DNA from 4 places in the Nocardiopsis sp. NPDC058631 genome. Region 4 is predicted to be linked to each of the others. Evidence: riboswitches for the same ligand, from Rfam matches in the RefSeq annotation. Region 4 holds a riboswitch; each other region holds the start of a gene.
What was found. Region 4 has a riboswitch for thiamine pyrophosphate ahead of ACFWTE_RS21745 (ECF transporter S component). Riboswitches for the same ligand answer to the same signal wherever they lie in the genome.
Positions count from the first base shown of each region.

Region 1 (5,789 bases), on a different contig from region 4:
TGTTTTCCGCAGCGCATGCTGGTCCTGGGGCCGCTGATGCACGCCGCCGGGCAGTGGAACGCCCTGAGCATGCTGCTGTGCGGCAAGCAGGTCGTGCTCTCCACCGACCGCAGCTTCCGCCCGGACCGGGTGCTGGAGGTGGCGCACCGCGAGGGCGTGCACACGGTCCAGCTGGTGGGGGACGCCATGGCCCGCCCGCTGGCCCGGCACCTGCTCACCGAGCCCGGCCTGTGCCCGGGGCTGACCGCGGTCCGCTCCGGCGGCACGCCGCTCACCCCGCAGGTGCGCGGCCTGTGGCGCGCCTGGCGCGAGGATGTCGCCCTGGCCGACTCCTATGGCGGATCGGAGACGGGCGTGTGCGGTTCGGCGACGGCGGCCGAGGGCTCGCCGTCGGAGGGGGCCGAGACCTTGGCCGGGGCCGTCGACGGCCGCAGCTTCACGATGGGCGGCAGCATCGCGGTGCTGGACCAGGCCCTGCGCCCCCTGTCGCCGGGCTCGTCGGAGGTCGGCCGGATCGCGCGCACCGGACGGATCCCGCTGGGCTACTACAACGACCCGATCACCACGGCCCGCACCTTCCCCACCGACGCCGACGGGCGCAGGTGGGCCCTGTCGGGCGACTTCGGGACCCGGGCCGAGGACGGGTCGATCGTCCTGTTGGGACGCGGGAGCGCCGTCATCAACACCGCCGGGGAGAAGGTGTACCCGGAGGAGGTGGAGGCCGCCCTGAAGGCGCACCCCTCGGTGGAGGACGCGATCGTGGTGCCCGCCTCCGACGAACGGCTCGGCCAGCGGGTGACCGCGCTGGTCTCCCTCGCCGCCGGCGCCCGTCTGGAGCAGGCGTCGCTGTTGGAACACTGCCGTGTGCGGCTGGCGGGGTTCAAGGTCCCGAGGACCGTCCACTTCGTGGACCGGGTGCGGCGCACGGCCGTCGGCAAGCAGGACTACCGGTGGGCGGCGTCGGTCGCCCGGGACGGTTCGGCCTCGCGTGGGACCGCGGGGACCGTGTCCCCCGGCCCGCTGCGGTACTGACGGCCGCCATCTGCGGCGTTGTCCCGGCGCGCGGGCGGGGGTGGTGACCGCCTCTGGCGGAGGACCGCACCCCGCCCCTAAAAAAGTACGGTTTTCGGATGCCATCCGCTTGATCCACCACAGGGCCAAAAAGAACGACATTCAAGGACAAAGTCCACGTGGGGGTTCTGACAACCCCTCCGCGGCGGCTCTCGGCGGGGTGCGGACGACCCCCGCTGTCTGCGGTGCCCGCCCAGAGCGGCCCCCGCCCCTTGTACCTTAGATCCCGTCGGCCGCAGTCTCCGGCCGATTCGGACGGTCCCCTTTCTCGCCTCATCCCCCACCCAGCGCACGTTCGTGTGCGCGGTGACACCCTTAGGACGGAGGATGGCGCGCCCCCTCCCGGGCTTCCCGGGCCGCGCCCAACTACTCAGATGGCCAATTCCGTAGGCTCCTACCTCTTCAACGCGGTGCGCGGCGGCGCCGTGGGCGCCTCTGAAGCGCTTCCCGGCATCAGCGGCGGCACCGTCGCCCTCATCGTCGGCCTCTATGACAAGCTCATCGGCGGCGCGGGCCACATGGTCAGCGGAATCAAGAGGTACGTGACAGACGTCCCGCGCGGGCGCGGCAAGGAGCGCGCACAGGAGCAGTTCCGCCAGGTGGACTGGAGCGTCCTGGTCCCCGCTCTGGTCGGCATGGTGATCTTCCTGGTCCTGGCCGCCCTCCTGCTCGCGCCGTTGGTCGACGCCTACACCCAGTACGCCTACGCCCTGTTCTTCGGCCTGGTCCTGGCCTGCCTGTGGATCCCCTACGCCGGGGCCGGCAGGCCCTGGAAGGCAGGGCACTACGTCGTGGCACTGGTGTTCGCCACAGCCGCGTTCCTGCTCACGGGACTGCCCGGCGCCAACCTGCCCACGCACCCGGTGGTCGTCTTCCTCGCAGCCGCCGTGGCCGTCTGCGCCCTGGTGCTGCCCGGCCTGTCCGGCTCGTTCATCCTGCTCACACTGGGCCTGTACGAGCCGACGATCAACGCCGTCGGCGACTTCGACATCGCCTACCTGGGCATCTTCGCCCTGGGCATGCTCACCGGCCTGTCCCTGTTCGTGAAGTTGCTCCAGTTCCTCCTGGAGAACTTCCACCACATGACCCTCGTCGTACTCACCGGCCTCATGGCCGGATCCCTGCGCGCGCTGTGGCCCTGGCAGACCGAGTCCCGTGAGTTCCTCACCCCCACCGACGTCCCCGTGACCGTCGCCTTCATGGTCGTCGGCTTTGCGATCGTGACCGCGGCCATCGTCTGGGAGCGCCGCAAGCGCACGCAGGCCGAGGCCCTCCGCGTCTCGACCGGCGTCTGACCGGCAAGAACGGAATCCACTGCTCATGCCAGCGAATCTGTGGACGGCGTCGAACCCGGCGATGGAGGGCGAGGTCGTCCACGAGTACGAGGGGTTCATCGGCTGGGTCCTGAGCCTGATGACGACCCTGGGCGAGCCCGGTGTCGGTGTGGCCCTGTTCATCGAGACCTTCTTCCCCCCGATGCCGAGTGAGGCGGTCCTGCCAGGCGCGGGGTTCCTCGCCTACGACGGGCACATGAACGTGTGGCTGGCCATCGTGTGGGCCACGGTCGGCTGTCTGGTCGGCGCCTGGGGCTTCTACGCGATCGGGGCCCTGCTGGGCCGGGACCGCACCAAGTGGCTGGTGGAGAAGACCCCCTTGCTGGAGGTCGAGGACTTCTACAAGGCCGAGCGCTTCTTCGCCCGCTTCGGCGGCCTCGCGGTCCTGCTGGGCCGGTGCGTGCCGCTGGTGCGCAGCTTCATCTCGGTCCCCGCCGGTATCGAGCGGATGCCCATCCTCAAGTTCTCCGTGTACACCGTGATCGGCTCCGCCGTCTGGAACTCGATCTGGATCGGACTCGGCTACGCCTTCGGTCCGGCCATCAAACCGATCCTGGTGCAGTGGAGCGGCCTGATCAGCAACATCGTGCTCGCCGTCATCGCCCTGCTGTTCCTGTGGTTCGTCGTCGTCCGCGTACGCAAGCTGCTCAGGGCCCGGCCCGCGGACAACGCCCCCACCGCCTGAGCCGCGCAGGCGGGCGTACGGGCCCCCTCGGGCCCGTACGCCCCCCACCAACGTCGGCCGCACGGGCCCGACCACACACTGAGCGGGGCCGCCCACACGGCGGCCCCGACGGCGCGGGGTGCCGGTGGCCCAGGCCACCGGCTGAGAGCACACCCGTCGAACCTGCCCTAGTTCGTACTAGCGAAGGAACGCCCATGAGCGCGTACAACATCGTCTCCGTCGCCGGCAGCGACCCCAGCGGGGGCGCCGGGATCCAGGCGGACCTCAAGGCCTTCTCGGCCCACGGCACCTTCGGCATGACCGTGGTCACGGCCCTGACCGCGCAGTCCACGCGCGGCGTCGCCGGGGTCCACCCGATCCCCGCCGAGTTCGTCACCCGCCAGATGGACACCCTCTTCTCGGACGCCACGGTGCACGCGGTCAAGGTCGGCATGCTCGGCACCGCCGAGGTCACCGTGGCCGTCGCCGAGGCGATCGGGCGCCACGAACTGCCCCACGTGGTCGTGGACCCGGTGATGGTCGCCAAGAGCGGCGACCGGCTGCTGGAGTCCTCCGCCGTCGAGGCCCTGCGCACCCGGCTGCTGCCGCGTGCGGACCTGCTCACCCCGAACCTCCCCGAGGCCGCAGACCTGCTGGACGAGCCCGAGGCCACCGATCTCGCGACAATGCGCGACCAGGCACGCCGCCTGCTGGAGTTCGGTCCGCGCAGGGTCCTGATCAAGGGCGGGCACCTGCCGGGCGGGGAGAGCGTCGACATCCTCGTCTCACGGGACGCCGACCCGGTCGAGTTCCGTGCGCGGAGGGTCCCCACCCGCAACACGCACGGCACCGGGTGCACTCTGTCCTCCTCGATCGCGGCCCTGCTGCCGCAGCGCCCGGACGCGGCCTCCGCCGTCGGCGACGCCAAGGCCTACCTGACCGAGGCGCTCCGGCACGCGGACGGGATCGACGCCGGAGGCGGGCAGGGGCCCGTGCACCATTTCCACGCCTGGTGGAAGTAGGCGCCGTCAGCGTACGGGCTCCATGACCGCGTCCGGGTTCCGCCAGTCGGGGTCGGCGAAGAACCTCCTGGTCTCGGCGACCACGACCGGCGACAGCAGGAGCAGCCCGATCAGGTTGGGCAGCGCCATGAGCCCGTTGGCGATGTCGCTGAACAGCCACACCGCGTCGATCTGCGCGGTGGCGCCGACGAAGATGAACGCGATGAACAGCACCCGGTAGGGCAGCACGAACACGCGCCCCGCCAGGTACACCACGCACCGTTCGCCGTAGTACGCCCAGCCGAGGATGGTCGTGTACGCGAAGACCGCTATCGCGCAGGCGACGAAGACCGGCCCCAGGGCCGCCAGTTCGGGGCTGATCCGGCCGAGTCCGACCTCCATCGCCGCGGTGGTGAGCAGGACCCCCCTGTTGCCCCCCTCCGCCCCCTCGGCCTCGGCGCCCTGCCACACCCCGGTCGTGATGATCACCATCGCGGTGAGGGTGAGCATGATCAGGGTGTCGATAAGGGTCTGCGTCATCGCGACGAGTGCCTGGCGGACCGGCTGGCCGGTCCTGGCCGCGGCCGCGGCGATGGCTCCGGTGCCCAGGCCGGCCTCGTTCGAGAAGACGCCGCGGGAGACGCCCTGGCGGATGACGCACATCAGGGTGGCGCCGGCGAAGCCGCCCACCGCCGAGGTGCCGGTGAAGGCGTCGCCGATGACCAGGGCGAAGGCGGGACCGATCCGGTCGTGGTGTACCGCCAGGACGAGCAGGTTGATGAGGACGAAGCCGGTGATCATGAACGGCACGACGGCGGAGGCGACCCTGCCGATCCCCTTGATGCCGCCGAGCACGACCACGGCGGCCAGCAGCATCAGGACGAGTCCGGTGGTCCGCTGGTCCACTCCGCAGACGTTGTTGACCGCGTCGGCCACCGCGTTGGCCTGGGTGCCGTTGCCGATGCCGAAGGCGGCGATCGCACCGAAGACCGCGAACCCCCAGCCGAGCAGGCGGCCGAGCCCTCCGGGGAGGCCCCTGCGCAGGTAGTACATCGGGCCGCCGGCCTGCTCCCCCCTCTCGTCGGTGACCCGGTACTTCACGCCGAGCAGGGCCTCGCTGTACTTGGTGGCCATGCCGAGGACGCCGGTGACCCACATCCAGAAGAGGGCCCCCGGGCCGCCGATGCCGATGGCCAGGCCCACGCCGGCGATGTTGCCGACCCCCGTCGTCGCGGCGAGGGCCGTGCTCAGGGCCTGGAAGTGCGAGATGTCGCCCCTGACGTCCTGGCCGGTCTCCTCCCTCCGGACGAGGGCGAACCACAGGGCGTGGGCGAGCCGGGTGAACTGGAGCAACCGGAGCCGGACCGTCAGGTAGCTCCCGGTGACGAGGAGCAGGGGGAGGAGCACGAGCGGACCCCAGACGACACCGCTCAGTACTTCGGCCATGTCGAGGAACAGGTCCACCGGGGTCTCCGTCTCGGTGCGCGTCGGCCCGGGACCACCGGCATCGTTCCACGAGGTCCGGCGGCCCGGGGGGTCGTGCCGACGCTAGTGGACACCGATCGGCCGCGTCGGGTAATCGCGACAACATGCGAAGAACCCGTGTCCTGGGGCGCGCGTCCTCACCGGAGGCCGGGGGCTACCGCCCTCCGACGGCCTCCGGTTCCCGGGGGCACGGGCGGGCCGGGGTCAGGATTCGTCCTTCTGGTCGAGGGCGAG
Region 1 is NZ_JBHXQY010000010.1:72,124-77,912, reverse strand. It holds gene ACFWTE_RS05995 (acyl-CoA synthetase) at 1-1,032, shown strand, start outside; gene ACFWTE_RS05990 (DUF368 domain-containing protein) at 1,446-2,366, shown strand; gene ACFWTE_RS05985 (DedA family protein) at 2,392-3,090, shown strand; TPP riboswitch at 3,195-3,296, shown strand; gene thiD (bifunctional hydroxymethylpyrimidine kinase/phosphomethylpyrimidine kinase) at 3,285-4,091, shown strand; gene ACFWTE_RS05975 (alanine/glycine:cation symporter family protein) at 4,098-5,534, opposite strand; gene ACFWTE_RS05970 (DUF6457 domain-containing protein) at 5,760-5,789, opposite strand, start outside.
Region 1: linked by a shared signal. The riboswitch ahead of thiD (bifunctional hydroxymethylpyrimidine kinase/phosphomethylpyrimidine kinase) and the one ahead of ACFWTE_RS21745 (ECF transporter S component) in region 4 are both predicted to bind thiamine pyrophosphate.

Region 2 (5,789 bases), on a different contig from region 4:
CGTGGACCGGGAGACCGGCAGGGCCGTCAACTGCTGCGGCGAGCACGTCGACGGCGACCGCGCGGTCCGCCAGGCCGGCCTGGTGTACTCCTGGCCGCCCGGGGCGCCGGAGGGCGACCACCCGTTCTACGACGCGGAGGTGCGCTCGGCGCCGATGCTGGAGTTCCAGGAGCGGGAGGAGGTCGCCGGGGTCCCGGTACGCCGGTACAGCCAGTGGGTCGAGGCCGCCCAGGTCCCGGAGTCGGCGCGTCCGGTGCCCGCCGACCTGTTCCGGGAGGGGGCCTCCGGGACGGTCACCGCCACACGCTGGCTGGAGGTGAGCCGTACCTTCTGGGTGGAACCTGTCAGCGGAATCGTGGTCAACGCCCATGAGACCCGTGCGGAGACCCTGCGGCCGCAGGACGGCGGGGGTGAGGTGCCGCTGCTGTACACGGAACTGGTGATGGCGGACAACCAGGTCTCCGGCTACGCGGAGCAGGCCCGTGTCCGGTCGGTCCTGCTGCGTGCCCTGGACTCCTGGGCGCCGTGGACCCTCGGGCCGCTGGGCGGTCTGGCCGTTCTGGTCGGCCTGGTCCGGGCCTGGCGGGGGAGCGGTGCGGACGGCGCTTCCGCGGGCGGTGGGCGCGGCGGCGCCCCCGCACGGAGCGGGGGATCCGACGCGGCCGTCCGGGACGTTCCCGCCCGGCCCCGCCGGCGCAGAGGGCCCCGGGCGCCCAGGGACCCCCAGTGGTGAGCCGGGCAGCCCGGAGGCCGCCGCAGGGGCGCCCGGCCCACGCCGGTGTCTCGCGGGGGACTGACGGGGCCACGCCGTAGTATCGGGCACATGTGCGGTCGTTATGCCCAGTCCCGGAACGTGCACCAGTTGCGGCTCGCCTTCGAGCTGCCCGAGCAGACCCTCCCCGAGGATGCGCCCGCCGCGTCGTGGCCGCCCCTGGAGGAGTTGGAGCCGGACTACAACATCTCGCCCGGAAGGCCCGTGTACGCCGTGCTGGGACCACCGCCCCGGGCCGACGACCAGGGCCCCCGGGGCCCCAGGTCCCTGCACACCCTGCGCTGGGGCCTGGTCCCCTCCTGGGCCAAGGACCGCAACGTCGGCTACCGGATGATCAACGCGCGAGGCGAGACCGTCGCGGACAAGCCCGCCTTCCGTACCGCGTACCGCCGCCGACGGTGCCTGCTGCCCGCCGACGCCTACTACGAGTGGCAGCTCGTCGCCAAGGACGGGACCACGCAGGCCAGTACCTCGCCCGCGACCGACCCCCAGCACAAGAAGCGCAAGGCCAAGGCCGACAAGAAGCCCTACTCCATCCACTACCGGGACGGTCGGCCCCTGGCGCTGGCGGGCATCTTCGAGCGCTGGCGCGACCCGGAGGCGGCCGAGGACGACCCGGCCGCCTGGGTGTGGAGCTGCGCGGTCATCACCACCGAGGCGGCGCCCGCGCTCGCCCACATCCACGAGCGCATGCCGGTCGTCGTACCGCCCGAGGACTGGGACGTCTGGCTGGACCCCGCCTCGGGCGCGGACGACCTGGCGCACCTGCTGGGGGAGACCCCCGTCGACCGGTTCGCGGTCGACGAGGTGTCCACCGACGTCAACACCATCAAGAACAACCGGCCCGACCTCCTCGAACCCCTCGCCGACACCGGGGGCGGCGAACCGGGGACACTTTTCTGACCCCCGGAACGGTGGACACGCCAGGGTCCCTCCTGTGTATGGTGTGCGGGGCCCCAGGGCCCCGGCACCGGGATCGAGGTGCCGCGGCACGTTCGACGTGCCCACACATGTGAATACGCAACGCGGGAGCTCGCGCCATGGCGGGCTGAGAGGGCGACTCGACGGTGTCGCCGACCGCAGAACCTGTTCGGGTAATTCCGACGTAGGGAGGCATGCCATGACGGCTACCGACGGCCGTGACGTCAGTTCCACCAGCGGTTCCAGTACCGACGGCCACCAGGTGACCACAGGGCCCATCATGGGATCATCCAAGGTCTATCGCGAGGTCGTGACCCCCGAGGGACACACACTGCGCGTGCCCCGGCGCAGGGTGGGACTCAGCAACGGCAGCCACTTCGATCTGTACGACACCTCCGGCCCCTACACCGACGACACCGTGTCCGTCGACGTCCACCGGGGCCTCCCCCCGACCCGCCGTACCTGGTCCGGGGGCCGGCCTCCGGTCGACGGCGCGGTCACCCAGCTCGCCTGCGCGAAGGCCGGAACCCTCACCCCCGAGATGCGCTTCGTGGCCGAACGCGAGGGCGTCGACCCCGAGTTCGTCCGCTCCGAGGTGGCCCTCGGCCGCGCGGTCATCCCCGCCAACCGGTGCCACCCCGAGTCCGAGCCGATGATCATCGGCAAGAACTTCCTGGTCAAGATCAACGCCAACATCGGCAACTCCGCCGTCACCTCCTCCGTCCCCGAGGAGGTCGAGAAGATGGTGTGGGCCACCCGCTGGGGTGCCGACACCGTCATGGACCTGTCCACGGGCAAGCGCATCCACGAGACCCGGGAGCGCATCCTGCGCAACTCGCCCGTCCCGATCGGCACCGTCCCCATCTACCAGGCGCTGGAGAAGGTCAACGGCGACCCGGCCGAGCTCAGCTGGGAGGTCTACCGGGACACCGTCATCGAGCAGTGCGAGCAGGGCGTGGACTACATGACCGTGCACGCAGGGGTGCTGCTGCGGTACGTGCCGCTCACCGCCCGCCGGGTCACCGGCATCGTCTCGCGCGGCGGCTCCATCATGGCCGCCTGGTGCCTGGCCCACCACCGGGAGAGCTTCCTGTACACCCACTACGAGGAGCTGTGCGAGATCCTCCGGGAGTACGACGTCACCTTCTCCCTCGGAGACGGGTTGCGCCCCGGGTCGATCGCCGACGCCAACGACGAGGCCCAGTTCGCCGAGCTCCGCACCCTGGGTGAGCTCACCCACGTCGCCCGCGCGCACGACGTGCAGGTGATGGTCGAGGGCCCCGGGCACGTCCCCATGCACAGGATCGCGGAGAACGTCCGACTGGAGGAGGAGCTCTGCGGAGAGGCTCCGTTCTACACGCTCGGCCCCCTGACCACCGATGTGGCCCCCGGCTACGACCACATCACCTCGGCGATCGGTGCCGCGCAGATCGGCTGGCTCGGCACGGCGATGCTCTGCTACGTCACCCCCAAGGAACACCTGGGGCTCCCCGACCGTGACGACGTCAAGACCGGCGTCATCACCTACAAGCTCGCCGCGCACGCCGCGGACCTGGCCAAGGGGCACCCCGGGGCACAGGAGTGGGACGACGAGCTGTCCCGGGCGCGGTTCGAGTTCCGGTGGCAGGACCAGTTCCACCTGGCGCTGGACCCGGAGACCGCCCAGTCCTTCCATGACGCGACCCTGCCCGCCGAACCGGCCAAGACCGCGCACTTCTGCTCCATGTGCGGTCCCAAGTTCTGCTCCATGAAGATCACCCAGGACGTGCGCCGCTACGCGGAGGAACACGGGCTGGACACCGTCGCCGCCATCGAGCGCGGTATGGCCGACAAGTCCACCGAGTTCTCCGAACAGGGCAACCGCGTGTACCTCCCACTCGCCGAGTAGGGAGTGTCACACGGGGTCCGTCGTCAGGCCCGCCCTCCGGCACACCGGAGGGCGGGCCGCCCGCGGCGTGTGGAAGGCTGACGTGTCCCCCGGCTACCCCCGCCCCACCTGTGAGGTCCCATGGACGTCTTCGTCCGCGACGCCGCCATGACCACCGCCGTCTTCGGCTTCTTCGCCTCGGCGTGGTTCGGATGGGCTCAGGAGCGGCCCCCGGCCGGACCGGCCACGTGGTGGCTGGGCGGCGGGTCGGCCGTGGGCCTGCTCCTCGCGGTGTTCGGCGGTGTCACGTCCTGGCTCCACTGGGACAGCGGTTCCGTCCTGTCCGGCGAGGGCGGGATGGACCTGTACCTCCTCGTCCTCGGCATCGAGTTCGGTGTCGCCCTGCTCGGCGTGATCGTGCTGCTGGCTCTGGGACGGAGCGCGTACCTCGCTCCGTGGGTGTGCCTGGTCGTGGGCGTGCACTTCTTCCCGCTCGCGCCCGTCCTGGCCGACCCCGGCCTGTACGTACTCGCTGCGCTGCTGACCGTGTGGCCGTTCCTCGCGGTGCGCTGGGCGAACCGCCGCGACCTGGCCCCCAGTTTCGCCACCGGCGCGGGCGCGGGCCCGGTCCTGCTGGTCTTCGCCCTGGTGAACGGGGTCGCCTCGCTCACCGCCCTGTAGCGGAGGCCTCCGCCTCGGCGGCGTGGGCGACCTCGACCGGACGGCCGCCCACCGGCCCGGGAGCCGTCCGGAACACACGTCCTAGCCGGGTTTGCGGGCGCTGGCCACCAGGTGCACGCCGACGTAGTCGTCGGACTCGGTGGCCCGCAGCTCCATCTCCACCAGGCGCCCCATCGACCTCGGGTCGCGGGCCAGCATCATCTCCACGGTGGAGGCGGACAGCACCGTGCGGGGTTTGACCCACTCCAGCTCCAGCCCCGCGTCCGCGAGCGTCTCGGTGAGCTGTTCGGCGGTGAAGCACCGGGTGATGGAACCGTCGGGCCAGGGGACCAGGAGCACGTCGGCGCTCGGCGCGTGGCTGAGCTCGGGCCAGCAGTCCTGTTCGGCGAGCAGAGCCATGCCCAGCACCACCGAGTCCACGCACAGCAGGGCCCGTCCCCCCGGCCGCAGCACACGGGCGACCTCGGCCACGGACGACTCGGTGGCCAGGTGGCGGGAGAGCACCCGGTTGTCGGCGATCACCCCGTCGAAGGCCTCGGAGGCGAAGTTGCGCAGGAAGGCCGAGTCCCCGACGACGTGGCGCAGGCGCCCGCGCCGCGCCGGGCGCGGCACCATCGCGCGCCCGTTGACGAGGGTCAGCGGACGGCGCACCGCCATGTCGGCGGAGGGCAGCAGGGTCACGACGTCGTGGCCGGCGGCCACCGCGCGGGGGGTGCCCTGGTAGTCGGGGCTGGAGACGTCGAGCAGGCGCGAGGGGGTGTCGGGTAGCCACCGGGCGATCTGCGCCTCGGCGACGGCCCAGTAGAACCTCCAGTAGTCCGACAGGCGGTCGGGGGTGGCGAACTGCGCCGCGGGTGAGCGGTGGCGTTCGGAGGCAGGGGTTGAGGACGGTTGCAAGTGCGCTCCTCTCCCATCCTTCAGGTGGTCCTACCCGCACTCTGCCATGCCTCACCTCAGTTGACGGAGGCAAACGACAATTTCGGGCTGGTAAGGGACCTTCGTCCCCCGGCGGCACGGAATCAGCCCGGGGCGAACGTTGTTGTCCTCCACACCGCCGCGGGAAGCGGATGCCCGAGGCGGAGGAGTGTCGTATGAGGAGGGTCAACAGACCATGCCGACTGCCGGTTCATGTCTCGCGCGAGAGGATGCGGTGTCGCCGCCACGAGGTGGCGGTGCACGGGTCCGAGCCACGGGACCGTATCGTTGGGGTATGGATGCCCCAGCTGGGACCAGTGCGAGGAGGCCGACGGGCTTGGAACAGGGCCAGGAGACAGCCGAGGAGAGGGACGAGCGGTTCGAGAGGGACGTGCTCCCCTTCCTCGACCAGCTCTACTCCGCGGCGTTGCGGATGACACGCAACCCCGCTGACGCGGAAGACCTCGTCCAGGAGACCTTCGCCAAGGCGTTCGGTTCGTTCCATCAGTTCAAACAGGGGACGAACCTCAAGGCGTGGCTGTACCGCATCCTCACCAACACCTTCATCAACTCCTATCGCAAGAAGCAGCGCGAGCCGAAGCAGGCGGGGACCGAGGACGTCGAGGACTGGCA
Region 2 is NZ_JBHXQY010000107.1:4,229-10,017, reverse strand. It holds gene ACFWTE_RS25660 (DUF3068 domain-containing protein) at 1-733, shown strand, start outside; gene ACFWTE_RS25655 (SOS response-associated peptidase) at 824-1,675, shown strand; TPP riboswitch at 1,788-1,899, shown strand; gene thiC (phosphomethylpyrimidine synthase ThiC) at 1,893-3,581, shown strand; gene ACFWTE_RS25645 (hypothetical protein) at 3,702-4,241, shown strand; gene ACFWTE_RS25640 (class I SAM-dependent methyltransferase) at 4,323-5,138, opposite strand; gene ACFWTE_RS25635 (sigma-70 family RNA polymerase sigma factor) at 5,494-5,789, shown strand, end outside.
Region 2: linked by a shared signal. The riboswitch ahead of thiC (phosphomethylpyrimidine synthase ThiC) and the one ahead of ACFWTE_RS21745 (ECF transporter S component) in region 4 are both predicted to bind thiamine pyrophosphate.

Region 3 (5,789 bases), on a different contig from region 4:
ACTCGACGAAGTAGCGTCGGTCGAGGGTCGCGCCTACGAGCGGGTCGGAAGTCGTCATGTCCACGGCGGAGTAGTGTCCTTGCTGCGGGAAGCGCGGGCTGTCGCGGTTGGTGGCGCGTACCCGGCACCGGGTGTCGAACCGACACGATAGCGGAAGCCCACACCAGGTCTGCCCCGCGGTTCGCGGTCGCGTCGCGCCCCACCGCCCTCGGTGGCGGGCGTTCGCGCCTGGGTCTTCGGCGAGCGTACGGTGCCCTCCGTCGGGCCGCACACCCATCCCACGGTAGGGGACGGCACCAAACGTCCAGGGAAGGACGCCCCGGAACCTCGCCGACGGACGCCCGCGGACCTCCCGGGCCGGGACCCGGGACCGCCCGACCCCGCGGCCTTCCCGCGTCGGGGGCCGCACGGCCGCACCCCCCGCGGGTGGAGTCGGTCACCGTCGAACGGAAAGCGCGCCCCCCGTACCCGCGGGGGCGCCCTACTCCACTGCGGGAGACGAGGCGAGGGCGTGTCGACGCACCGGGATGCGTCCCGCCAGGCGGGCGTTCCTGCCCGCCCGGACGGCGTCGCGCATCGCGGCGGCCATGCGCACGGGGTCCTGCGCGCGGGTCACGGCCGTGGCCAGCAGGACCGCGTCGCAGCCCAGCTCCATCGCCAGGGCGGCGTCGCTGGCGGTACCGATCCCCGCGTCCACGATCACGGGGACCCCCGCCCCCTCCACGATCAGCTCCAGGTTGTGCGGGTTGCGGATCCCCAGGCCGGACCCGATCGGCGCGGCCAGCGGCATCACCGCCGCGCACCCCAGCTGCTCCAGGCGCCGGGCCAGCACCGGGTCGTCATTGGTGTAGGGCAGGACGGTGAAACCCTCGTCCACCAGCTGTTCGGCGGCGTCCAGCAGCTCCACCGGGTCGGGCAGCAGCGTGTGCTCGTCCGCCACGACCTCCAACTTCACCCAGTCGGTGCCCAGGGCCTCGCGCCCCAGACGTGCGGTGCGCACCGCGTCGGCAGCCGTGAAGCAGCCGGCGGTGTTGGGCAGCGCGCGGATCCTGTTGCGGGTCAGGACGTCCCACACCGACCCCTGGGAACCGGGGGAGACCCGGCGCATCGCCACGGTGGTCAGCTCCGTCCCGGAGGTCACCAGGGCGTCCTCCAAAACGTCCAGGGACGGTGCCCCGCCGGTGCCGGTGATCAACCGGGATCCGAAGGCGGTCCCGGCGATCACCAGCGGGTCCTCGACCTGCCCGTCTCCGTGTCCGGTCATGCTCAGCCTCCCTGAACGGCGGTGAGGACGTCCACGCGGTCGCCCGCGTCCAGCGCACCGGCCGCCCACGCGGTCCGGCGCACCACCTCGTCGTTGACGGCCACGGCGATGCCGCCGGGGATCGTGCCGCCGCCGGGTGCGGTCAGGTCGCGGACGACCGCCTCCACGGTGGTGCCGTCGGCGAACTCGCGGAGGTCGCCGTTGATGATCAGTTCCACTGCCTCTCCTACTCCCACGTCGTCATGTGCGCGTTCCCGGTCGCCCGGTCCGCGGCGAACCTGCGCGCGTACTCCGGCAGGGCGCCGGTCGTGAGGGCGCGCGCCATGACCTCGCCGGTGACCGGGGTCAGCAGGACCCCGTGCCGGAAGTGCCCCGCGGCCAGGTGCAGGCCGGGGACCCGGGTCGGCCCCAGAAGGGGTTCGTTGTCGGGCGAGCCCGGGCGCAGGCCCACACACGTCTCGGTGACCTCCAGCTCGGTCACCCCCGGGACGAGCTCCCGCGCGTCCCTCAGGACCTGCCAGAGCCCTCCGGCGGTGAGCGAGGTGTCGTACCCCAGCTCCTCCTGGGTGGCACCGATGACCACCTCGCCGTCGGCGCGCGGCACCAGGTAGGTCGTGAAGCCCCGCACCAGGCCCCGGACCGTGCGGTTGACGAGGGGCGCCTCACCGGCGGGCATGCGGGCGCGCAGGAGCTGGCCCTTGACCGGGCGCAGCGGCGGCACCACCGGTTCGGGTACCGCGACGCGGTCGCCCCAGCACCCGGCGGCCAGGACGACCTGGTGGGCGGGCAGGACCCGGCCCTCGGCCAGGCGCACGCCCAGCCGGGCGCGGTCGGGGCCGGGGTCCAGGATCTCCTCGGCCCTCTGGGCGATCTCCGTGACGCCCGCGCGCCCGCCCGCGACGGCCAGGGCGCGCAGCAGGAGCCGGGGGTCCACGGAGTGGTCGTCGGGGGCGAGTACCCCGCCGCGCACCGACGGGGCCAGCATGGGCTCCAGGCGGCGGCACCCGCGGCTCGTGAGGCGTTCGGTGGTGATGCCCAGGCGTTCCTGGAGCCGGTGCAGGTCGGTGAGGACGGCCATGTCGTCGCGGTCGAAGGCGACCAGGAGCGTTCCGGTGGCGCGGTAGCCCACACCGATCCCGCTCGCCTCCTCCAGTTCTGCGACGAACCCGGCGTACATGCCCGCGGAGCGGACACCGAACTCCATGAGGGGTTCCTCGCCGAACGCGGCCTCGGTGGCGGGGGTGAGCATGCCGGCCGCGACGGTGGAGGCGGCGCGGGCCCCGGCGGGGTCGGTCACCGGGTCGGGTTCGACCAGGGTGACGCGAAGGCCCTGCTGGGCGGCCCGCCAGGCGGTGACCCGGCCGACGAGGCCGCCGCCGACCACGACGACGGTCTGTTCCTGCCGCGCCGCGGAACCGTCGTCGGTAGGACGAATCGTTCCCGGGCGGGGCCGGTCCGGTGCGCGCACGGGGCTGGTTCCACTCCCTTCGCCGGCATGACCCGGATCAGGTTCGTGCGGTCGGAGGCTCGCAGCCTCCCTCTCAGCCGGGTCCCACCCGGCTCCCGCGGGATGTGTAGAGGTCTGTCCCCATTCTAGAACCTCCTCCCGGGGCGGGCGGCAGTGGTGGGGATCTCCACGGAGGACGGCCCCGCCCGCCCCGGAAGGTGCCGGGGTCCCGCGCGGATGTGGCAGATTGGTGGGGTGACACGAAGCGATATCGACATCGACACGCTGGTCGGCGAGTGGCTGACCCTCAAGGAGGCGGCCGCGCCGCTCGGCGTGAGTCCCAACCGCATCAAGACCCTGATCCGCGAGAACCGCATGATGGGTGTGGTCCGCGGAGGCCAGCTGTCCGTCCCCGCCGCCTTCATCGACGGCGACGACATCGTCAAGGGACTGCCCGGCACCCTGGTGCTGCTGACCGACGCGGGCTTCTCCACGGAGGAGGCCCTGCGCTGGCTCTTCACCCCCGACGACACCCTGCCGGGCTCGCCCATCCAGGCGATGCGCGAGAACCGGGGTACCGAGGTGCGCCGCCGCGCCCAGGGACTGGCCTTCTGACGGGCTGACCCCAGGCGCCGCCGGGCGAGGGCCTAGGGTGGGCGGGGTGAGGACCAGCCACGGAACCAGCCTGCGCAAGCGCCTGGACGCGTCCCTTCTGTACCTGTGCACCGACGCTCGGACCGGGCGCGGCGATCTCGCCGAGTTCGCCGACGCCGCCCTGGCCGGGGGAGTGGACATCATCCAGCTCCGGGACAAGGGGCTGGAGGCCCGCGAGGAGATCGCGGCCCTGGAGGTGATGCGGGAGGCCTGTGAGCGGCACGGAGCCCTCCTCGCGGTGAACGACCGCGCCGACATCGCCCGTGCCGTGCGCGCCGACGTCCTACATCTGGGACAGCGCGACCTGCCGGTGCCCATGGCCCGCGACATCATCGGGGCGGACCCGGTCATCGGGCGCTCCAACAACGACGCCGCCGCCGCGGCCTCCTCCGCGGAGGAGGCCGGGAGCGACTACTTCTGCGTCGGCCCCACCTGGGCCACCCCCACCAAGCCGGGCCGCCCGGCCGCGGGGTTGTCCCTGGTGGAGAGGGCCGCCGCCCTGGGCACGGACCGCCCGTGGTTCGCCATCGGGGGGATCGACGCGACCAACATCGACGCGGTGCTGGAGGCGGGGGCCCGCCGGGTGGTGGTCGTGCGCGCCATCACCGAGGCCGAGGACCCGTGCGCGGCAGCGGCCGCGCTGCGGGAGCGCCTGACCGCCCGCAGCGGGGGCTGAGGGGGCAGGTGCGCGCGCCCCGGCCTCACGGCACGAGGAGGACCTTGCCCAGGACCCGGCGCTCCTCCAGGGCCCTGTGGGCCTCCTCGGCCCGCTCCAGGGGCACGGTCAGCCCCACATGCGGCGCCACCTGCCCGCTGCGGGCCAGCTCCAGGATCTGGTGTACGGCCCCGTTCGGCTCCCCGTCCTCCTCGGACTCCAGGTCGAAGAGGCCCAACACCGTGATCCCGCGGCGTTCGGCCTCCTCCGCGTCGACCTGCGAGAAGCGTCCGCCCGCGGAGCCGTAGCCGAGGAAGCGCCCTCCGTCGGCCAAGGCGCCGAACGCCGCCTCCCCGAGGTCGCCGCCGCTGCCGTCCAGGACCACGTCGACCCCCCGGCCCCCGGTGGCCTCGCGCACCCGTTCCACCCACCCGGGCACGGAGTAGTCCACGGTCGCCTCCGCTCCCAGCCCACGGGCGAACGCGAGCTTCTCCGGCCCGTGGGCGGCTCCCACGACCCGGGCCCCGGCCGCGCGGGCCAGCTGGACGGCCAGGCTGCCCGCCCCTCCCGCCGCCGCCAGTACGAGTACCCACCTGCCGGGCCCGAAGCCGCCGCTGTGCCGCAGCGACAGGGCGGTCGGTCCGTCGTGCAGGAGGGCCAGGGCCTGCTTCGGGTCCAGGCCCTCGGGCACGTCGACCAGCCCCGAGGCCGGGACGGCGACTCTCTGCGCGTACCCGCCGAAGGGGGGCACGGGCACCCCGCCCTCCGGGTCGGCCCGGCCCGTGTCGGTGACGACCACCGCGCCGACCCGGGCCGGGTCCACCCCCTCGCCCGTCCGGACCACCGTCCCGGCCACCCCGGCGCCGGGGACGTAGGGGGGCTCGACGGGGAAGTAGTCCAGCCCCCACCCGCCGCGTACCAGCGTGTCCAGGTACATCACGTTGGCCGCCGCCACCTCCACCAGGACCTGGCCGGGGCCCGCCTCGGGCTCGGGAACCTCCCGGGCCACCAGGACCTCCGGACCGCCGAACCCGTCCACCCGTACCGCACGCATGCCGTGTCTCCTCGCTGTGCCGCCGTGCTTTTGCACCGACACCCCACAGCCTGGTACCTCAATCAATATTTAGGTCAAGTCGTGGGTCGGAGCCCCTTCGAAGGCATGGCGGAACCGCCGTGCCCGGGGCACGGCGGTGGCGGGACGGGCGGGATCAGACGGCGACGTGCGACAGGGCGCTCGGATGGCGCCGGAGGAAGCCCTCGATGGACTGGGCCGGGTGCCCGGTCAGCTTCGGCACCGTCGGCGCGACCTCGTCGAGTTCCCCTGCGGCGATGGCCGCGTACGACGACGCCCACCCCTGGACCGCCCACTCCGGGGCGCGGCTCGTGCGGCGCGACTCCAGCGCCTCCTCCCAGGTCTCGGGGACGTACCGGACGGAGCGGCCGGTGAGCGTGCCCAGCTTGTCCACCGTCGCCCCCAGGGACAGGGCCTCCGGCCCGGTGACGTCGTAGGTCGTGTTCTCCGAGGCGAGCGCGGTCGCCGGATCGGTCAGCACGGCCGTCGCCACGTCCGCCACGTCGTCCCGGGACACCCACGCGACCCTGCCGTCCCCGGCAGGTCCGCGTACCACGCCGTCGTCGCCCACCCAGGAGGGCAGCAGGTCCAGGTACAGGCTGGGTCTCAGGAACGTGTACCGCACACCCGTCGACCTGATGTGGGCCTCGGTGTGGAAGTGCGTACGCGCGAACGTGAACGTCGCGGCCGGCCCCGC
Region 3 is NZ_JBHXQY010000137.1:1,976-7,764, forward strand. It holds gene pknB (Stk1 family PASTA domain-containing Ser/Thr kinase) at 1-64, opposite strand, end outside; gene ACFWTE_RS27980 (thiazole synthase) at 482-1,264, opposite strand; gene thiS (sulfur carrier protein ThiS) at 1,267-1,482, opposite strand; gene thiO (glycine oxidase ThiO) at 1,491-2,699, opposite strand; TPP riboswitch at 2,729-2,841, opposite strand; gene ACFWTE_RS27995 (Rv2175c family DNA-binding protein) at 2,949-3,326, shown strand; gene thiE (thiamine phosphate synthase) at 3,373-4,041, shown strand; gene ACFWTE_RS28005 (zinc-binding dehydrogenase) at 4,067-5,074, opposite strand; gene ACFWTE_RS28010 (SDR family oxidoreductase) at 5,229-5,789, opposite strand, start outside.
Region 3: linked by a shared signal. The riboswitch ahead of thiO (glycine oxidase ThiO) and the one ahead of ACFWTE_RS21745 (ECF transporter S component) in region 4 are both predicted to bind thiamine pyrophosphate.

Region 4 (5,789 bases):
TCCAGCATCTCGGCGTGGGTGCGGTCCGCCATCTCCTTGATGTCGGCGCCCGCCACGAACACGCGCTCGCCGCCGTAGATCACCACGGCGCGTACCGCGCGGTCCGTGGACACCCTGGTGGCGGCCTCGGCGATCTCCGCCGTCAGGACCGCGTTGAGCGCGTTCACCTTCGGCCGGTCCAACCGGATCACGGCCACCGCCGGGTGGTCCGGATCGGCCTCCACGCGCACGAACTCGCCCACGAACTCCACCTCTTCCACTTCGACGTCACTGTCCTGGGCCACCTAACCACCCGGGTCAGGAGAACAGCAGCACCAGGGTCCCGAGCCGCGAGGACAGCGCGTACGCCGCCGCCAGGAGCAGGGCGGCCCCCGTGAGGAGGAGCGTGTCCGCGACCCGCCAGCGGCTCTCCCGGGCCCAGGTGCGGGGCCCCGTGCCGAACGCCCGCGCGTCCATCGCCGTGGCCAGCAGGGTCCCCGTCCGGATGGACCGCACCAGCAGCGCGAACAGCCTGCCGAAGAACAGCGTGACCATCCGCACCGGGTTGCGCCCGGCCTCCAGGCCGCGTGCCCGCCTCGCCAGGGTCACGGTCCGCCACTGGTCGGCGAGCAGGGGGATGAGCCGCAGCGCCGCCAGCACCCCCATGGCGGGACGCTCGGGCACCTTGAGCCTCTGCACGAGCCCGTCGGACATCTCCGTCGGATCGCTGGTCACGGCCGCGACCAGGCCGGGGAGGGCGATGGCGAGCAGGCGCACCGCCGCACCCAGTGCGCCCTCCGCCCCGTGCTCGCCGTACAGGTAGTTGACCAGGCCGTTGGACAGACCCATGAGCAGGAACGGACCGCCCAGGACGAGCAGCGTGCGCCGGTCGATCCCGCTGAACGGCAGGAGCAGCAGCACACCGGCCAGGACCACGCCTCCGGTGACCGCGTCCACCGCGGGGATCAGACCGATCCCCAGCACCAGGGCGGCCAGCAGCTTGGCCGCAGGGTTGAGCCGGGCGAGCCAGTAGCGCGCTCCCCCGTCCTGCGGCACGTCCAGGGTCAGGGCGTCGCCACCCGTCCCGTTCCGGTCCTGCGACGCACTCATCCGCCCACCTCCCCCGTCCCCGCGACCGTGTCCGGGACCGCGCGGCCCTCCGCCACGCGCACGCGCACGTCCGCGAGGTGCCGCAGGAGCAGTTCGTCGTGGGTGGCCATGACGACGGCCCGCCCCTCGGCCCTCAGCGCCCCCAGCAGCTCGACCAGCTCCGTCCACGTCCGGGTGTCCTGGCCGAAGGTCGGCTCGTCCAGGACGAGGACGTCGGGCGCGTGCGAGGGGCCCGAGCTCAGGGCCGTGGCCACCGACAGCCTCCGCTTCTCACCGCCCGAGAGGGTGTAGGGGTGGACGTCGGCCAGCCTGGTCAGGCGCAGCCGCTCCAACAGCTCGTCCACCCGGCGCTCCGTCTCCGCCTCGCCCGCCCCGGCCCGCCGCGGCGCGAAGCGCAGCTCGTCCCGCACGGTTCCGGTGACGAACTGGTCCTCCGCGTGCTGGAACACGGTGCCCACGTGCCGGGCCAGGAGCCGTGCGGGCCAGCGCACCAGCGGGCGGCGGTCAGCGCCGGCCAGGGGGCCGCGCGGAAGGACCTCGCCCCGGTGGGGTCGGGACAGCCCCGCCACCAGTGACAGCAGCGTGGACTTACCCGCCCCGTTGGGCCCGGTCAGGGCGGTCGCGGTACCGGCCGCGACCACGAGGTCCACGCCGTCCAGCACCACCCTTCGCGGCGCGGCGCGCATGCCCAGTTGGAAGGGGGTGCGCGCCGCGACGCCCACGGCCTCCAGACGGGGGCCGCCGCCCGGGGCGGGGGCCAGGTCGGGCACGGGGCCGTTCCCCGGGATCCACACTCCCCGCTCCGCGAGGGAGCGCCCGTGCTCGGCGAACACGGCGGAGGGGTCGCCGTCGGCGATCACACCGCCGCCGGGTTCGACGACCACGACCCGGTCCACCAGACCGACCACGTCCGCGACCCGGTGCTCGACCAGGACCAGGGTCGCCTCCGTCTCGGCCAGCAGGCGTTCCAGGACCCCGCGCACCAGCGCGGCACCGGCAGGGTCGAGGTTGGCGGTGGGCTCGTCCAGCAGGAGCAGGCGCGGCCGCATCGCGAGCGCCCCGGCGATGACCAGCCGCTGCTTCTCACCGCCCGACAGGGCGCCGGTGGAGTGGCGCCGCCCGTACGGGAAGCCGACCGAGTCCAGCGCGTGGTCCACCCGGGGCCAGATCAGGCTGGGGTCCACCCCCAGGTTCTCCAGGCCGAAGGCGACGTCGTCGCCCGCGCGGGCCATCACCAGCTGCGTCTCCGGATCCTGGCCGACCAGGCCGACCGCGCCCCGGCTCCGGTCGGCGGGGCGGCCGTCGACCAGCAGTGTCCCCTCCTGGTCTCCGTTGAGGGCGCTGTCGGGGCCGGTGAGCCCGGCCAGGGAGTGCAGCAGGGTGGACTTGCCCGCTCCGGAGGCTCCGAGCAGGAGCACGCGCTCACCGGGCTCGACCGTGAGGTCGACCCCGCGCAGCGCGTACGTGTCGCGGCCGGAGTGGCGCCAGCCCCAGCCGGACAGCTCGACACGAGCGCCCCGACCCCCGGTGGACCGTGCGGCGGGCGGTGCGGTCGGGTGCTGCGCGGTCGCCCCGGCGGGACCGCGGCGGTTGTGGTCGGCCACGGGTCAGCCCTTGGCCGACGGGAAGGGGGCCAGCGCGCCGGACCTGGCCAGGGCGGTGGTGAGGAGCCGTGCGCCCACTCCCGCGATGACCGCCGCGCTGATCACGACGATGACGCCGTAGACGACCTGGAGGTGCAGGGGCCAGGCCACGTTGTAGGCGATGTTGTCGCGGATGGCCGGGGAGAGGCCGGCGACGGCCGCCGCGAGCACGGCCACGCCCATGCCCCAGCGCCGGTAGCCGAAGGCGAGGAAGACGAGCTCGGGAAGGATGCCCTGGAGCGTTCCGTCGAGGATCACCGTGACCCCCCACTGGGTGCCCAGGACCGCCGACACAGAGGAGGCCGCGACCGAGGTGAGCAGCGCGGCGCCGGGCTTGCGGATGATCAGCCCGCCGAGGACGCCGGAGAGCAGCCACATGCCGTAGACCACCGCCTGCGCGGGCGGGAACCCGACGAAGAGCGGCGTCGTGACCGACCAGACGATGTTCCAGAGCCAGAAGACGACGCCGACGGCGACGCCGATCACGGCCGCCACGACGATGTCGACGGTGCGCCAGCCGCGCAGCTGTCCGAGGAGGTCACGCCAGAAGCCGGTGCGGCGGGGTTCGGTACTCATCAGGTGGTGTCCCTTCGTCGGGGTGGACGAGGGCCCATGTGGCCAAGAGCGGCGCCGGACGGCACCGCGCGCCGGGGGGTCCCGGTTGCGCGGGAGCACGCCTTCCGGAGACGGGTTCCTACGACTTCCTTCGCTGGCATGACCCAGATCAGGTGTGTAAGGGTCTGCGGCCTGGGCCGCACTCTCAGCGCTCACGCGCTCCCCTGTCGGTTTCACTCCATTATGCGTCAACAACGAGGGCCGTGGGGTGTTTCCTCCCCACGGCCCTCGTCCGCGCCCGGGACACCGAGCGGTCCCGCCTCCCCGCGGAAGCGGTCAGGCGTCGTCGTCCTCCTCGTCGCCCCCGCCCCTGGGCGGCTTCGCCGACGGGTTGCCGTACGCCTTCGGCGACGGGCCGAAGCTCTCCGCCGGGAGGTCGGCCGTGGCCTTGCGCATGGTGGCCTGCCAGATGGGGCCGGGCAGCGTGCCGCCGTAGACGATGCCGTAGTAGCGCCCGCCGATGGTCACGCCCTGGAGCGGGTTCTCCTCACCGCCGCGCATGTCGCCGACCACGACCGAGGAGGCGAGGTTCGGCGTGTGTCCGGCGAACCAGGCGTAGGCGGCGTTGTCGGTGGTGCCGGTCTTGCCCGCGGCCGGGCGTCCGAGGCCGAGGCCGTTGGCGGTGCCCCCCTTGAACGTCTGCTGGAGCAGGTGGTTGACCCCGTCCGCGACGTCGCGTCGGATCCTGCCCTCCTCGCACTCGCTGCGGACCTCGACCTCCCGGGTGCCCTCCTCCCCCTCACGGCCGATCCGCACGGACGTCACCGGGACGGGCTCGCAGTAGGTGCCCCGGGCGGCGAAGGTGGCGTACGCGTTGGCGACGGTCAGCGGGGACACCTCCTGGTCGCCCAGGGTGAAGGAGCTCCAGACCTCCAGCGGTGCGCCGTCGGCGCGGTGGATGCCCACCCGTTCGGCCATCTCCGAGGTCTCGCAGAGGCCGACACGCTTCTGGAGCTGCGCGAAGTAGGTGTTCACCGACCCCTTGGTCGCGCTGATCATGTTGTGCTCGCCGCCGTCGCTCTCCCCGGCGTTGCTCACGCTCCACCCGGACATCACGCCGCCGTCGCAGTTCTTGAGCCCCCCGACCGAGACGCTCTTGGGCGAGGAGAAGCTGGTGCCGTAGTCCAGCCCGGAGTGCAGGGCCGCGGCCAGGGTGAACGTCTTGAACGTCGACCCCGCCTGGTAGCCGAGCGAACCGCCGGCCTCGCTGTCCACCGCCAGGTTGATGGAGGTCGTGCCGACCTCCTCGTCGTCGAAGCCGTAGCGCAGGTTCTGCGCCATGCCCCTGATCCGGCCTGTGCCGGGCTCGACGACCGCCTGGGCGGCGAACTTGGTGGACTCCTCCGCCGGGACGTACTTCTCGATGGCCTCCTCCGCGGCCCGCTGCACGTCGTTGTCGAGTGTGGTCCGCACGGTGATGCCGCCCTTGGTGAGCGCCTCCTCGCGCTCCTCCTGGAGCTCACCGAGCACGTTGGAACCGCGCAGCCAGCGCATGACGAAGTCGCAGAAGAACGGCTGCTCCCCGTGGTAGCAGCTGCCGCCGCGCTCGGTCGGGTCCAGGGCCAGCCCCCTGCTCCCGTGCTCCTCGACCTCCTCCGCCTCCAGGTGACCGGTCGCGCCCATCCGCTCCAGCACCAGGTCGCGTCGTTCGCGCGCGGCCTCGCGGTTGGTGAGCGGGTCGTAGTAGGAGGGGCTGCGCACGAGTCCGACGATGGTGGCGGCCTGCGCCGGGTCCAGGTCGGCGGCGGAGACGGAGAAGTAGCGCTGGGCCGCCACCTCGATGCCGTACGCGCCCGCCCCGAAGTAGGCGAGGTTGAGGTAGCCCTCCATGATCTCGTCCTTGGTGAGGCGGTCCTCAAGGGCGATGGCGTGGCGCAGCTCCAGCAGTTTGCGTCCCAGGGTCTGCTCGCTGGCGCGCTCCACCTCCTCCTCGGTGGAGGCCTGTTCGATGAGCAGGTTCTTGACGTACTGCTGGGTGATGGTGGAGCCGCCCTGGGTGTCCCCCTGCGCGGTGCGCATGGCGGCGCGCAGGACTCCGCGCAGGTCCAGCCCGGAGTGCTCGTAGAACCGGTCGTCCTCGACGGCCATGAGCGCGGCGGGCACCCACGGGCTGATCGCGTCCAGGGGCACCACCTCGCGTTCGCGGTCGGCGACCTCCGCGATCGGGTTGTGGTCGACGTCGGTGAGGAGCACGCGCTCCGCCACCGGTGAGACCTTCAGGTCGCTGGGCAGGGCCATGAACGCGGCGGCCGTGTCCCTGCCGACGAGCCCCAGCCCGCCCACCCACGGCATGACCAGCGCGGCGACCAGCAGTCCGGCGACGGCGCCCATCCCCGTGAGCCGCCGGAGCGCGTCCTTGCGCTCCTCGGCGGTGCCCTCTCCCTGCCCGTGCCCGTCCCCGGCGCCCCAGGACGACACCCGGTCCCTGAGCGCGCCCACCAG
Region 4 is NZ_JBHXQY010000074.1:14,117-19,905, reverse strand. It holds gene ACFWTE_RS21760 (enoyl-CoA hydratase/isomerase family protein) at 1-242, opposite strand, end outside; gene ACFWTE_RS21755 (energy-coupling factor transporter transmembrane component T family protein) at 298-1,089, opposite strand; gene ACFWTE_RS21750 (ABC transporter ATP-binding protein) at 1,086-2,591, opposite strand; gene ACFWTE_RS21745 (ECF transporter S component) at 2,697-3,308, opposite strand; TPP riboswitch at 3,417-3,523, opposite strand; gene ACFWTE_RS21740 (transglycosylase domain-containing protein) at 3,624-5,765, opposite strand.